Regions from separate parts of the Ectobacillus sp. JY-23 genome, predicted to be linked through region 1. Evidence: a T-box and tRNA genes for the amino acid it is inferred to sense, from the RefSeq annotation. Region 1 holds a T-box; the other regions hold tRNA genes.
The links. The T-box of region 1 lies ahead of serS (serine--tRNA ligase). A T-box ahead of a tRNA ligase gene usually reads a tRNA of that ligase, here a tRNA-Ser.
Positions count from the first base shown of each region.

Region 2: it has a tRNA-Ser gene. The T-box ahead of serS (serine--tRNA ligase) is inferred to sense a tRNA for this amino acid. The anticodon was not compared.
Region 3: it has a tRNA-Ser gene. The T-box ahead of serS (serine--tRNA ligase) is inferred to sense a tRNA for this amino acid. The anticodon was not compared.
Region 4: it has a tRNA-Ser gene. The T-box ahead of serS (serine--tRNA ligase) is inferred to sense a tRNA for this amino acid. The anticodon was not compared.

Region 1 is NZ_CP095462.1:2,465,825-2,469,006, reverse strand. It holds gene MUG87_RS12650 (DUF3797 domain-containing protein) at 1-134, opposite strand, end outside; tRNA gene MUG87_RS12645 (tRNA-Ser) at 230-322, opposite strand; gene serS (serine--tRNA ligase) at 448-1,722, opposite strand; T-box leader at 1,973-2,175, opposite strand; gene pdxT (pyridoxal 5'-phosphate synthase glutaminase subunit PdxT) at 2,226-2,816, opposite strand; gene pdxS (pyridoxal 5'-phosphate synthase lyase subunit PdxS) at 2,832-3,182, opposite strand, start outside.
Region 2 is NZ_CP095462.1:3,013,104-3,016,285, forward strand. It holds rRNA gene MUG87_RS15230 (23S ribosomal RNA) at 1-827, shown strand, start outside; rRNA gene rrf (5S ribosomal RNA) at 1,030-1,145, shown strand; tRNA gene MUG87_RS15240 (tRNA-Asn) at 1,155-1,229, shown strand; tRNA gene MUG87_RS15245 (tRNA-Ser) at 1,237-1,327, shown strand; tRNA gene MUG87_RS15250 (tRNA-Glu) at 1,334-1,408, shown strand; tRNA gene MUG87_RS15255 (tRNA-Val) at 1,415-1,490, shown strand; tRNA gene MUG87_RS15260 (tRNA-Met) at 1,523-1,599, shown strand; tRNA gene MUG87_RS15265 (tRNA-Asp) at 1,601-1,676, shown strand; tRNA gene MUG87_RS15270 (tRNA-Phe) at 1,681-1,753, shown strand; tRNA gene MUG87_RS15275 (tRNA-Thr) at 1,784-1,859, shown strand; tRNA gene MUG87_RS15280 (tRNA-Tyr) at 1,864-1,948, shown strand; tRNA gene MUG87_RS15285 (tRNA-Trp) at 1,952-2,025, shown strand; tRNA gene MUG87_RS15290 (tRNA-His) at 2,037-2,112, shown strand; tRNA gene MUG87_RS15295 (tRNA-Gln) at 2,164-2,238, shown strand; tRNA gene MUG87_RS15300 (tRNA-Gly) at 2,242-2,316, shown strand; tRNA gene MUG87_RS15305 (tRNA-Cys) at 2,323-2,397, shown strand; tRNA gene MUG87_RS15310 (tRNA-Leu) at 2,399-2,479, shown strand; gene MUG87_RS15315 (DUF420 domain-containing protein) at 2,886-3,182, opposite strand, start outside.
Region 3 is NZ_CP095462.1:1,945,686-1,948,867, forward strand. It holds gene MUG87_RS10040 (L-lactate dehydrogenase) at 1-53, opposite strand, end outside; tRNA gene MUG87_RS10045 (tRNA-Glu) at 307-378, opposite strand; tRNA gene MUG87_RS10050 (tRNA-Ser) at 380-470, opposite strand; tRNA gene MUG87_RS10055 (tRNA-Asn) at 474-548, opposite strand; tRNA gene MUG87_RS10060 (tRNA-Ile) at 569-642, opposite strand; tRNA gene MUG87_RS10065 (tRNA-Gly) at 644-717, opposite strand; tRNA gene MUG87_RS10070 (tRNA-Lys) at 726-798, opposite strand; tRNA gene MUG87_RS10075 (tRNA-Thr) at 974-1,049, opposite strand; tRNA gene MUG87_RS10080 (tRNA-Phe) at 1,074-1,146, opposite strand; tRNA gene MUG87_RS10085 (tRNA-Asp) at 1,151-1,226, opposite strand; tRNA gene MUG87_RS10090 (tRNA-Met) at 1,228-1,304, opposite strand; tRNA gene MUG87_RS10095 (tRNA-Ser) at 1,338-1,430, opposite strand; tRNA gene MUG87_RS10100 (tRNA-Ile) at 1,445-1,521, opposite strand; tRNA gene MUG87_RS10105 (tRNA-Met) at 1,527-1,603, opposite strand; tRNA gene MUG87_RS10110 (tRNA-Ala) at 1,617-1,689, opposite strand; tRNA gene MUG87_RS10115 (tRNA-Pro) at 1,696-1,769, opposite strand; tRNA gene MUG87_RS10120 (tRNA-Arg) at 1,775-1,848, opposite strand; tRNA gene MUG87_RS10125 (tRNA-Leu) at 1,858-1,943, opposite strand; tRNA gene MUG87_RS10130 (tRNA-Gly) at 1,947-2,018, opposite strand; tRNA gene MUG87_RS10135 (tRNA-Leu) at 2,025-2,108, opposite strand; tRNA gene MUG87_RS10140 (tRNA-His) at 2,121-2,193, opposite strand; tRNA gene MUG87_RS10145 (tRNA-Thr) at 2,202-2,277, opposite strand; tRNA gene MUG87_RS10150 (tRNA-Val) at 2,281-2,356, opposite strand; rRNA gene rrf (5S ribosomal RNA) at 2,360-2,475, opposite strand; rRNA gene MUG87_RS10160 (23S ribosomal RNA) at 2,629-3,182, opposite strand, start outside.
Region 4 is NZ_CP095462.1:2,657,667-2,660,848, forward strand. It holds gene MUG87_RS13705 (Tex family protein) at 1-662, shown strand, start outside; gene cmpA (cortex morphogenetic protein CmpA) at 671-790, opposite strand; gene MUG87_RS13715 (SprT family protein) at 874-1,326, shown strand; tRNA gene MUG87_RS13720 (tRNA-Asn) at 1,546-1,620, shown strand; tRNA gene MUG87_RS13725 (tRNA-Ser) at 1,624-1,714, shown strand; tRNA gene MUG87_RS13730 (tRNA-Glu) at 1,716-1,787, shown strand; tRNA gene MUG87_RS13735 (tRNA-Val) at 1,791-1,866, shown strand; tRNA gene MUG87_RS13740 (tRNA-Asp) at 1,872-1,947, shown strand; tRNA gene MUG87_RS13745 (tRNA-Gln) at 2,164-2,238, shown strand; tRNA gene MUG87_RS13750 (tRNA-Lys) at 2,395-2,467, shown strand; tRNA gene MUG87_RS13755 (tRNA-Leu) at 2,474-2,557, shown strand; tRNA gene MUG87_RS13760 (tRNA-Leu) at 2,564-2,646, shown strand; tRNA gene MUG87_RS13765 (tRNA-Arg) at 2,735-2,808, shown strand; tRNA gene MUG87_RS13770 (tRNA-Pro) at 2,814-2,890, shown strand; tRNA gene MUG87_RS13775 (tRNA-Gly) at 2,892-2,962, shown strand; rRNA gene MUG87_RS13780 (16S ribosomal RNA) at 3,026-3,182, shown strand, end outside.

The sequences.
Region 1 (3,182 bases):
CGAAATGCTTCTTCACTTACCATATTTGAAACGTTTGCACCACTATTTAAAATTCTATTTCGTTTACAGCTGGGACATTGTACAAAATATAATGTTTTCCCCTTCATAGGGAATGTTTGGATGAGAAGATTCATAGCTGCTCCTTTCTCATTGTTAAAAATAAAAACCCGTTACAGCAGGTAACGAGTTTCACAATCTCAACTTATATGCGCTGTTGTCAATAATATTATGGCGGAGGAAGAGGGATTCGAACCCCCGCGCGGCTCTCACCGCCTGTCGGTTTTCAAGACCGATCCCTTCAGCCGGACTTGGGTATTCCTCCGTATTGACATGAAATATAATATCAAATTGCTATTTATTAGTCAAGCAAAAAATGTTTAATAAAGAAAACTAATATTTTAAACAAACTAGAATGGGTATCTTATTGATACCCATCCGTAGCTCATATTATTTAATTACGTCCTTATTACCCATATAAGGACGTAAAACTTCCGGAATCACGACAGAGCCATCTTCCTGCTGATAGTTCTCAAGAATCGCAGCTACTGTACGCCCGATTGCCAGACCAGAACCATTCAGTGTATGAACATGTTCAGGTTTCCCGTTTGCTTCGCGTCTAAAACGAATATTGGCACGACGTGCTTGGAAGCTCTCAAAATTACTGCAAGAAGAAATCTCACGATAAGAGCCATAGCTAGGAATCCATACTTCAATATCATACTTCTTGGCAGCCGTAAATCCTAAATCTCCTGTACACATACTGAGAACGCGGTATGGGAGGCCTAAAAGCTGCAATACACGTTCAGCATTCGCTGTCAGCTTCTCAAGCTCTTCATAAGAATCCTCAGGTTTCACAAACTTTACCAGCTCCACTTTGTTGAATTGATGCTGACGTATCAAGCCGCGTGTGTCGCGACCAGCAGATCCTGCTTCAGAGCGGAAGCATGCGCTAAATGCCGCATATTGAATTGGTAAGATATCTCCATTTAAAATCTCGTCACGATGCATATTCGTTACCGGCACTTCCGCTGTAGGAATTAAGAAATAATCTTCACTTTCGATACGGAATGCGTCTTCTTCAAATTTAGGAAGCTGTCCTGTTCCTGTCATGCTATCACGGTTTACGATGTATGGAGGGAGAACCTCTTCATAGCCATGTTCATCTGTATGAAGATCTAACATGAAGTTAAATAAAGCGCGTTCTAATCTTGCACCTAAGCCTTTATAGAATACGAAACGACTTCCTGTTACCTTCCCTGCGCGCTCAAAATCTAGAATATTAAGGTCAGTTGCGATATCCCAATGCGCTTTTGGTTCAAAGCCGAAATCACGAACCTCTCCCCATTTTCGTACCTCTACGTTATCGTCCTCTGTTTCACCTACTGGTACAGATTCATGTGGTAAGTTAGGAACAGAGAGCATTAATTGTTCTAAGTCATGCTCTACAACACGAAGTTCTTCATCAAGACCTTTAATACGATCTCCTACTTCACGCATTTCTAGAATTAAAGCTTCTGCATCTTGTTTCTGACGTTTTAACACAGAAATTTGTTGAGACACCTCATTACGCTTGCTTTTCAGCTCCTCTGTTTGTACAAGAAGTTCACGTCTTTTCGTATCTAGTTCTTCAAAACGTCCAAAATCGGTTAAATCCTCGCCTCTATGCTGAAGCTTTGCTTTTACTTCTTCAAAATTTGCGCGTACATACTTGATATCCAGCATTCTGTTTCCTCCTTCTTTCATAAAACCTTTTTATAAACAGGCTCTGTTAAAGCTCATTGTTGATTTCCGTTACGGGGGTTCGCTTTCCGCGGGCGGTCAGGAAGCCTCCTCAGCGCTATGCGCCTGCAGGGTCTCCCTTTGACCCGCTTTTCCCGCAAGAGCCTCTCCCCTTCACTCCAATTAACAAGTGCCAATTATCAACATTAGGCTCTAACACAGCCATAAACAACAAAAAACTCCCGTCCCCTTGGAAAGGGACGAGAGTTTACCCGCGTTGCCACCCTAATTGAAAGCATATGCTTTCCTCTTTACAGAATTAACGACTCTTCGCCGGAAGCGCTTATTCACGCCCTGCTCCAGGGTGGATTCGTAAGCTACTTTTATCGGTTTGCACCACCCACCGACTCTCTGTAAAAAGAAAAGCTTATTACTATGCCCTATCAACGCTTTTGTTATATAAGTTACCATCAATTTACTATAATCTTGTACAACTTGCAAGTTGCTTATACAACTTTTTTCGCTTTTGCTTCTTTAACCATATCAACAAAGTATGCTGTCATGCGATGATCGTCTGTTAATTCTGGATGGAAAGAAGCAGCCAAAAGATGACCTTGACGAACAGCTACAATACGATCTCCATGAACAGAAAGTACCTCTACTTCATCTCCTACGCTTACAACATAAGGCGCACGTATAAATACACCGACAAAATCTTCTCCCACACCTTTAATGGATAATGCTGCTTCAAAGCTTTCACGCTGTCTACCAAATGCGTTTCTTTCTACAGTAATATTCATTACGCCAAGGTGAGGTTCTTTATAATCCACTAAATTCTTGGCCAATAGGATCATCCCCGCACATGTACCGAACAAAGGTTTACCTTCATTTGCAAATGCACGTAGTGGTTCCATAAAGCCATATTTGTCAATTAGTCTTCGCATCGTTGTACTCTCGCCGCCTGGTAAGATAAGAGCGTCAATTTCTTGTAATTGCTCAATCTTTTTTACAACAACAGCTTTAGCACCGGATGCTTCAATTGATACTATATGCTCGCGAACTGCACCCTGCAGTCCCAATACACCGATTGTTATCATGTATAAAGCTCCTTTTTACCAGCCGCGTTCTTGCATACGCTCTTGTGGAAGTAATGAAGAAATTTCAATACCCTTCATTGGATTTCCAAGACCTTTAGATAGACTTGCAATTAGTTCATAATCTTCATAATGTGTAGTTGCTTCTACGATTGCACGAGCGAATTGTGCTGGGTTATCTGACTTAAAGATACCAGAACCAACAAATACACCGTCCGCACCCAATTGCATCATTAAAGCCGCATCAGCTGGTGTTGCTACACCGCCTGCTGCAAAGTTAACTACAGGTAAACGACCTAGGCGTTTAATTTCTAATAATACTTCATAAGGAGCACCTGTTAATTTTGCGTATGTCATTAATTCATCTTC
Region 2 (3,182 bases), 550 kb from region 1:
TTACTGTAGCCTGATATTGAATTTTGGTACAGCTTGTACAGGATAGGTAGGAGCCTATGAACCCGGAGCGCCAGCTTCGGTGGAGGCGTCGGTGGGATACTACCCTGGCTGTATTGAAGTTCTAACCCGCGCCCCTACATCGGGGCGGGAGACAGTGTCAGGTGGGCAGTTTGACTGGGGCGGTCGCCTCCTAAAATGTAACGGAGGCGCCCAAAGGTTCCCTCAGAATGGTTGGAAATCATTCGAAGAGTGTAAAGGCATAAGGGAGCTTGACTGCGAGACCTACAAGTCGAGCAGGGACGAAAGTCGGGCTTAGTGATCCGGTGGTTCCGCATGGAAGGGCCATCGCTCAACGGATAAAAGCTACCCCGGGGATAACAGGCTTATCTCCCCCAAGAGTCCACATCGACGGGGAGGTTTGGCACCTCGATGTCGGCTCATCGCATCCTGGGGCTGTAGTCGGTCCCAAGGGTTGGGCTGTTCGCCCATTAAAGCGGTACGCGAGCTGGGTTCAGAACGTCGTGAGACAGTTCGGTCCCTATCCGTCGCGGGCGCAGGAAATTTGAGAGGAGCTGTCCTTAGTACGAGAGGACCGGGATGGACGCACCGCTGGTGTACCAGTTGTTCTGCCAAGGGCATCGCTGGGTAGCTATGTGCGGACGGGATAAGTGCTGAAAGCATCTAAGCATGAAGCCCCCCTCAAGATGAGATTTCCCATAGCGTCAAGCTAGTAAGATCCCTGAAAGATGATCAGGTTGATAGGTCAGAGGTGGAAGCGCGGCGACGTGTGGAGCTGACTGATACTAATCGATCGAGGGCTTAACCAAAAAAGCAGAAGCGAGCGTTTAGCTCCGCAGGGCAAATGTTCTTGTGACAGAAACGTTGATAGACGTTGGCGGAACAAGGTTATTTGACCGGATGGAGCTGCGAGCTGGAGCTAGATTATGAATATACACTATGTTATCCAGTTTTGAAGGAATATGATATTTCTTCTTGACAGATTTTCTTCTGTCAGTATAATAATAAGAGTCTGGTAATGATGGCAAAGAGGTCACACCCGTTCCCATACCGAACACGGAAGTTAAGCTCTTTTGCGCCGATGGTAGTTGGGACCTTGTCCCTGTGAGAGTAGGACGTTGCCAGGCTTACATTATTCCGCAATAGCTCAGCGGTAGAGCAATCGGCTGTTAACCGATAGGTCGTAGGTTCGAATCCTACTTGCGGAGCCATTTAAATGGAGAGCTGTCCGAGAGGCCGAAGGAGCACGATTGGAAATCGTGTATACGTCATAAGCGTATCGAGGGTTCGAATCCCTCGCTCTCCGCCATAATCTGGCCCGTTGGTCAAGTGGTTAAGACACCGCCCTTTCACGGCGGTAACACGGGTTCGAATCCCGTACGGGTCACCATATAGTGGAGGATTAGCTCAGCTGGGAGAGCACCTGCCTTACAAGCAGGGGGTCGGCGGTTCGATCCCGTCATCCTCCACCATATAAATAAAAAGTCAAGTTATTTATTATCGTCGCGGGGTGGAGCAGTCCGGTAGCTCGTCGGGCTCATAACCCGAAGGTCGCAGGTTCAAATCCTGTCCCCGCAACCAAGGTCCCGTGGTGTAGCGGTTAACATGCCTGCCTGTCACGCAGGAGATCGCCGGTTCGATCCCGGTCGGGACCGCCATTTTGGCTCGGTAGCTCAGTCGGTAGAGCAGAGGACTGAAAATCCTCGTGTCGGCGGTTCGATTCCGTCCCGAGCCACTTTTAAACAAAAATTGATTTTCTTCATACGCCGGCTTAGCTCAATTGGCAGAGCAACTGACTTGTAATCAGTAGGTTGGGGGTTCAAGTCCTCTAGCCGGCACCATTGTGGAGGGGTAGCGAAGTGGCTAAACGCGGCGGACTGTAAATCCGCTCCCTCAGGGTTCGGCGGTTCGAATCCGTCCCCCTCCACCATTTAGGGGTATAGTTTAAAGGTAGAACAGAGGTCTCCAAAACCTCCGGTGTGGGTTCGATTCCTACTACCCCTGCCAAACAAAATATGGCGGTCGTGGCGAAGTGGTTAACGCATCGGATTGTGGCTCCGACATTCGTGGGTTCGATTCCCATCGATCGCCCCATTTTATTTGCGCTAAAGTGAATAAATGAGATATAATGCATTTATGACATATTGGGCTATCGCCAAGCGGTAAGGCAACGGACTTTGACTCCGTCATTCGTTGGTTCGAATCCAGCTAGCCCAGCCATATGCGGAAGTAGTTCAGTGGTAGAATACAACCTTGCCAAGGTTGGGGTCGCGGGTTCGAATCCCGTCTTCCGCTCCATATAACGGCGGCATAGCCAAGTGGTAAGGCCAAGGTCTGCAAAACCTTTATCCACCGGTTCGAATCCGGTTGCCGCCTCCATGCCGGTGTGGCGGAATTGGCAGACGCGCACGACTCAAAATCGTGTTCCTCTGGAGTGCCGGTTCGACCCCGGCCACCGGTATACAAGAAAGAGATGTTCTGTTAATCAGAGCATCTCTTTTTATTTGGCTCTTTTCTAAAAGATTGTTGTTTTTAGATAGGTTTCTTCGTTTAAGGTTGGTTGGAGCGGAAGGTGCGAGACTCCTGCGGGAGCAGCGGGTTAGAGGCTCACCGCACGCCCCGCGGAAAGCGAGCAACCTGGAGTGGAAATCAACCACTCCCCACTACTTGTTACAAAGCAACAAAGTTTGCGAAAACAGCCTTTTATTTAGACGGCGGAAAAAGCCTGTGAAAATCCCGCAGGAACATAGCACTAAGGAGGCCCCTGACGTCTCGCGGGAGGTAACAGCAAACTTTAATGAAGCCATATTTTATAATAAGTAAGAATGTTACATACAAAAAAGCTGCCAGGTACTGGCAGCTTTTTATTACCCATAATACGGAGAAATCATTAAGTACACCACAACACCTGTAAAGCTTACATATAACCAAATCGGCATAGACCATCTTACAATTTTACGATGTTTTGTAAGCTGTCCTGTCCATCCCCAAATTAAGGAGAATAGAGCAAGCGGAACAATAATGGCAGCTAATACACTATGTGTAATTAAAATGAAGAAATATACAGTTCGAATAAAGCCTTCACCACCAAAGTGTGTTGGCTCTGATAGGTATTGATGCGTTAAGTATGATACACAAAAGAGCAATGTAGTGGTAAAAGCAGC
Region 3 (3,182 bases), 520 kb from region 1:
CAGCCTACTGCTCCTGTACCAATTAACACTACACGATTAATGTTTTCTCTCATTGTCACTCGCTCTCCTTTGTTCGGTGCGTATTTGTATTAAGTATATGTGCATCATTGCTGTTTACATTTATATTGTAGCACGTTAAGTTTGTGAATCAATTCACATATATGATTAATTTGTGAACTTTTTCACATAAGATTATAGAAAGAAAGGTTTTATAAACAATGAGGGTTGTAAAAGGTTAATCTCCTCATCCATCTAAAAATATAAAACAAAAAACGCCAGCGACTCTATTCGCTGACGTTTTCAGTATGACCCGTACGGGATTCGAACCCGTGTTACCGCCGTGAAAGGGCGGTGTCTTAACCACTTGACCAACGGGCCGTGGCAGAGAAGAAGGGATTCGAACCCTCGCACCGCTATCGCGATCTACTCCCTTAGCAGGGGAGCCCCTTGAGCCACTTGGGTACTTCTCTATATGGCTCCGCAAGTAGGATTCGAACCTACGACCTATCGGTTAACAGCCGATTGCTCTACCGCTGAGCTATTGCGGAATAATCAATTATATTAAAAATGGGCCTAAATGGACTCGAACCATCGACCTCACGCTTATCAGGCGTGCGCTCTAACCAGCTGAGCTATAGGCCCTTGGAGCGGGTGATGAGAATCGAACTCACGACCAGAGCTTGGAAGGCTCTTGTTTTACCACTAAACTACACCCGCATGAAATGTGAGCCATGAAGGACTCGAACCTTCGACCCTCTGATTAAAAGTCAGATGCTCTACCGACTGAGCTAATGGCTCATAACAATAAAAGAATTTATACAAGGGTTATACCTTTGTATATGACGTCCTCATCTCAGTAAGCTTATTCAAGTCGCAGCTCGATGAGTACGCTGTAGTCTATGCTACGAAGCTTATTCGATCGTGCTCTACCGACTGAGCTAATGGCTAACGATGATGTTGCTTTATAAACAAATGGTGCCGGCTAGAGGACTTGAACCCCCAACCTACTGATTACAAGTCAGTTGCTCTGCCAATTGAGCTAAGCCGGCATCAAATCTTTATAAAATAAGAAGTGGCTCGGGACGGAATCGAACCGCCGACACGAGGATTTTCAGTCCTCTGCTCTACCGACTGAGCTACCGAGCCAAAATGGCGGTCCCGACCGGGATCGAACCGGCGATCTCCTGCGTGACAGGCAGGCATGTTAACCGCTACACCACGGGACCTTGGTTGCGGGGACAGGATTTGAACCTGCGACCTTCGGGTTATGAGCCCGACGAGCTACCGGACTGCTCCACCCCGCGACGATAATTCATTCTATTTGCTTCATAAAATAATGGCGGAGGAAGAGGGATTCGAACCCCCGCGCGGCTTTCACCGCCTGTCGGTTTTCAAGACCGATCCCTTCAGCCAGACTTGGGTATTCCTCCATGATATGAAGCTTTGGTGGACCTTGTAGGACTCGAACCTACGACCGGACGGTTATGAGCCGTCTGCTCTAACCAGCTGAGCTAAAGGTCCTTTTATGGTAGCGGCGGAGGGGATCGAACCCCCGACCTTACGGGTATGAACCGTACGCTCTAGCCAGCTGAGCTACACCGCCATCATAATAAAAGTGGAGCCTAGCGGGATCGAACCGCTGACCTCCTGCGTGCAAGGCAGGCGCTCTCCCAGCTGAGCTAAGGCCCCATGAAATCGGGAAGACAGGATTTGAACCTGCGACCCCCTGGTCCCAAACCAGGTGCTCTACCAAGCTGAGCCACTTCCCGTATAACGCGCCCGAAAGGATTCGAACCCATAACCTTCTGATCCGTAGTCAGATGCTCTATCCAATTGAGCTACGGGCGCATATTTAAGTGCCGAGGACCGGAATCGAACCGGTACGGTAGTCACCTACCGCAGGATTTTAAGTCCTGTGCGTCTGCCAGTTCCGCCACCCCGGCATAAGCGGAAGACGGGATTCGAACCCGCGACCCCAACCTTGGCAAGGTTGTATTCTACCACTGAACTACTTCCGCATATATTGGTGCGGGTGAAGGGACTCGAACCCCCACGCCAAAGGCGCCAGATCCTAAGTCTGGTGCGTCTGCCAATTCCGCCACACCCGCAATATTTAAAAGGGCGATCGATGGGAATCGAACCCACGAATGTCGGAGCCACAATCCGATGCGTTAACCACTTCGCCACGACCGCCATAAATCTGGTGCCGGCTAGAGGACTTGAACCCCCAACCTACTGATTACAAGTCAGTTGCTCTGCCAATTGAGCTAAGCCGGCATATGGTGGAGGATGACGGGATCGAACCGCCGACCCCCTGCTTGTAAGGCAGGTGCTCTCCCAGCTGAGCTAATCCTCCATTGCCTAGCGACGTCCTACTCTCACAGGGACAAGGTCCCAACTACCCTCGGCGCAAAAGAGCTTAACTTCCGTGTTCGGTATGGGAACGGGTGTGACCTCTTTGCCATCATCACTAGACTTTTTTTAGAGACAATCATTATTATAATGATTTCTCATGAGATGTCAACATGTTTTTTTAAAGAGCTACGCTCTTTTGAAGGCATGTTCCTTCAAAACTGGATAACAAGTGCATAATCTAGCTCCAGCTCGCTAAACGCTCGCTTCTGCTTTTTGGTTAAGCCCTCGATCGATTAGTATCAGTCAGCTCCACACGTCGCCGCGCTTCCACCTCTGACCTATCAACCTGATCATCTTTCAGGGATCTTACTAGCTTGACGCTATGGGAAATCTCATCTTGAGGGGGGCTTCATGCTTAGATGCTTTCAGCACTTATCCCGTCCGCACATAGCTACCCAGCGATGCCCTTGGCAGAACAACTGGTACACCAGCGGTGCGTCCATCCCGGTCCTCTCGTACTAAGGACAGCTCCTCTCAAATTTCCTGCGCCCGCGACGGATAGGGACCGAACTGTCTCACGACGTTCTGAACCCAGCTCGCGTACCGCTTTAATGGGCGAACAGCCCAACCCTTGGGACCGACTACAGCCCCAGGATGCGATGAGCCGACATCGAGGTGCCAAACCTCCCCGTCGATGTGGACTCTTGGGGGAGATAAGCCTGTTATCCCCGGGGTAGCTTTTATCCGTTGAGCGATGGCCCTTCCATGCGGAACCACCGGATCACTAAGCCCGACTTTCGTCCCTGCTCGACTTGTAGGTCTCGCAG
Region 4 (3,182 bases), 190 kb from region 1:
AGTACGTGGCAGGTCTTTCTAAAACGGTAGCCAAGAACATTGTGAAGCAGCGCGAAGATAATGGGAAGTTCCAAAGTCGCGCAGAGTTGAAAAAAATACCGCGTCTAGGTGCTAAGACATATGAGCAGTGTATCGGTTTTTTACGAGTGCCGGGCAGCGCGAATCCACTTGATTCGACAGGCATACATCCTGAGCGCTATAAAGAGGTAGAAAATCTTCTAAAGGAGCTTGGATTTAAAAAGGCAGATGTAGGTACCGAGCCATTAAAACGTGTACTAGAAGCAACAGATGTAAAAGAACTTGCTGAAAAAACAGGGGTTGGTGAACCAACGCTACGTGATATTATAGATGCTCTAATACGCCCTGAGCGAGACTTGCGTGACGAGTTACCAAAGCCGCTCCTTAAAAAAGATGTATTGCAGTTGGAGGATTTAAAGCGAGGCATGGAGCTCGAGGGGACGGTGCGAAATGTTGTTGACTTTGGGGCGTTTGTGGATATTGGTGTTAAACAAGATGGTCTTGTTCATATCTCCAAGCTCAGCAACCGTTTTGTTAAACATCCGCTAGATGTTGTATCTGTAGGGCAAATTGTGCAGGTTTGGGTAGATGGAGTAGATGAGAAAAAAGGAAGGGTAGCATTATCCATGGTACCAATCGGTTAAGAGGGCAATTACAGGCCCTCCTTTTTTAGTCTTTTATAATAAAACCAACACTCATTGAGCAGCTTAATTTGATAGCGATTTTTCTCATAGTACGCTCGCTGAATCTGTTTTTTCATCCAAGTCGGCATGGACAAATCCTCCTTTGTCGGTATACGATAATTACAAATAGTGTATGCACGTGACAAATGCGGAGTGAAAGGACGAATGTGATTTGGATGAATTACAGCTACAGAAGGTAACAGAAGACATTTCGCTTCGTTATTTTCAGAAGCCATTTCAACACCGAGCTGTTTTTAATAAACGTTTAAAAACGACAGGTGGAAGGTATTTGCTGCAAACACATAACATCGAGTTAAACCCTCATTATTACGAAGCTTTTGGAAAAGAGGAGTTAATAGCAGTTATTAAACATGAGCTATGTCATTATCACCTTCATCTAGAGGGGAAGGGGTACAAGCATAGAGACGCTGACTTTCGTAAGTTAATGAAGCAAGTAGGGGCACCTCGGTTTTGCAAAACTATACCTAGGAAGACTGTGGGCAGAACGCAAAAGCTATACACATACGAGTGCAGCTCTTGTCGTTTGCGGTACCAAAGAAAACGAAAAGTGGACACAATGCGTTATGTGTGTGGTAAATGTAAAGGTAGGCTCATAAGTGTATAAAAAGGTGTTGACAGTTAGGTTTAAATTCAGTATATTATAAACGTGTCACCTAGTAAGGACACTCAAATTTATTCCGCAATAGCTCAGCGGTAGAGCACGAACGAATATGCTTCCTTGCGTATTCATCAGCGTACTGACCGAGCGGCTTCTTGCATCGACTTCCTGAGGTCAGGACGATCGGCTGTTATAAGAAGTAATGTTGCGTATCTAATTGATTATTCCGCAATAGCTCAGCGGTAGAGCAATCGGCTGTTAACCGATAGGTCGTAGGTTCGAATCCTACTTGCGGAGCCATACAGAGAAGTACCCAAGTGGCTCAAGGGGCTCCCCTGCTAAGGGAGTAGATCGCGATAGCGGTGCGAGGGTTCGAATCCCTTCTTCTCTGCCATGGCCCGTTGGTCAAGTGGTTAAGACACCGCCCTTTCACGGCGGTAACACGGGTTCGAATCCCGTACGGGTCATATGGAGGATTAGCTCAGCTGGGAGAGCATCTGCCTTACAAGCAGAGGGTCGGCGGTTCGATCCCGTCATCCTCCACCATTTAAGGTCCCGTGGTGTAGCGGTTAACATGCCTGCCTGTCACGCAGGAGATCGCCGGTTCGATCCCGGTCGGGACCGCCATTTAAACTACTGCCGTCAAGCAGTTGTTTTTTATTGTTTAGAGTGGTATACTATCCCTTATCTGTTTTAGAAGCATCCTAACATAAATAAGATGGTCGATGATTTATAGTTGTTTTTCATGTAGCTAGTCGAAAGAACAAAAGCTGAAACAAACAAAATCATCTCGTGATATTGCTTTAGTAGCAGATTTGAAGTATATTTACAAAAACTTTTCGATGGGCTATCGCCAAGCGGTAAGGCAACGGACTTTGACTCCGTCATTCGTTGGTTCGAATCCAGCTAGCCCAGCCATTATTATGAGCCATTAGCTCAGTCGGTAGAGCACGAACGAATACGCTTCGTAGTATAGCTACAGCGCACTCATCGAGCCGCTACTTGACTCAGCTTTCTGAGATGAGGGTGTCGTTTTCAAAGCTATAAGCCTGTAACGAATGCTTTCATTATTATGAGCCATTAGCTCAGTCGGTAGAGCATCTGACTTTTAATCAGAGGGTCGAAGGTTCGAGTCCTTCATGGCTCACATTTTGCGGATGTGGCGGAATTGGCAGACGCACCAGACTTAGGATCTGGCGCCTTCGGCGTGGGGGTTCGAGTCCCTTCATCCGCACCATTTTATGCGGTCGTGGCGGAACGGCAGACGCGCTAGGTTGAGGGCCTAGTGGGAGCAATCCCGTGGAGGTTCAAGTCCTCTCGGCCGCACTTAAAAGTTTTTGAAAAAAGTACTTGATTCAATGTGGAATGTATGATATATTAATCAAGTCGCCAAAAACGACAAACTCAATAATGTGCGCCCGTAGCTCAATTGGATAGAGCATCTGACTACGGATCAGAAGGTTATGGGTTCGAATCCTTTCGGGCGCGTTTTACGGGAAGTGGCTCAGCTTGGTAGAGCACCTGGTTTGGGACCAGGGGGTCGCAGGTTCAAATCCTGTCTTCCCGACCATGCGGGTGTAGTTTAATGGTAGAACTTCAGCCTTCCAAGCTGATAGCGTGGGTTCGATTCCCATCACCCGCTTTAGTTCTTTGAAAACTGAACGAAGTACAAAACGTCAACATTTATTTTAGCTAGACAAACACTTTTATGGAGAGTTTGATCCTGGCTCAGGATGAACGCTGGCGGCGTGCCTAATACATGCAAGTCGAGCGGACCTCTTCGGAGGTTAGCGGCGGACGGGTGAGTAACACGTGGGTAACCTGCCTGTAAGACTGGGATAACTTCGGGAAACCGAAGCTAA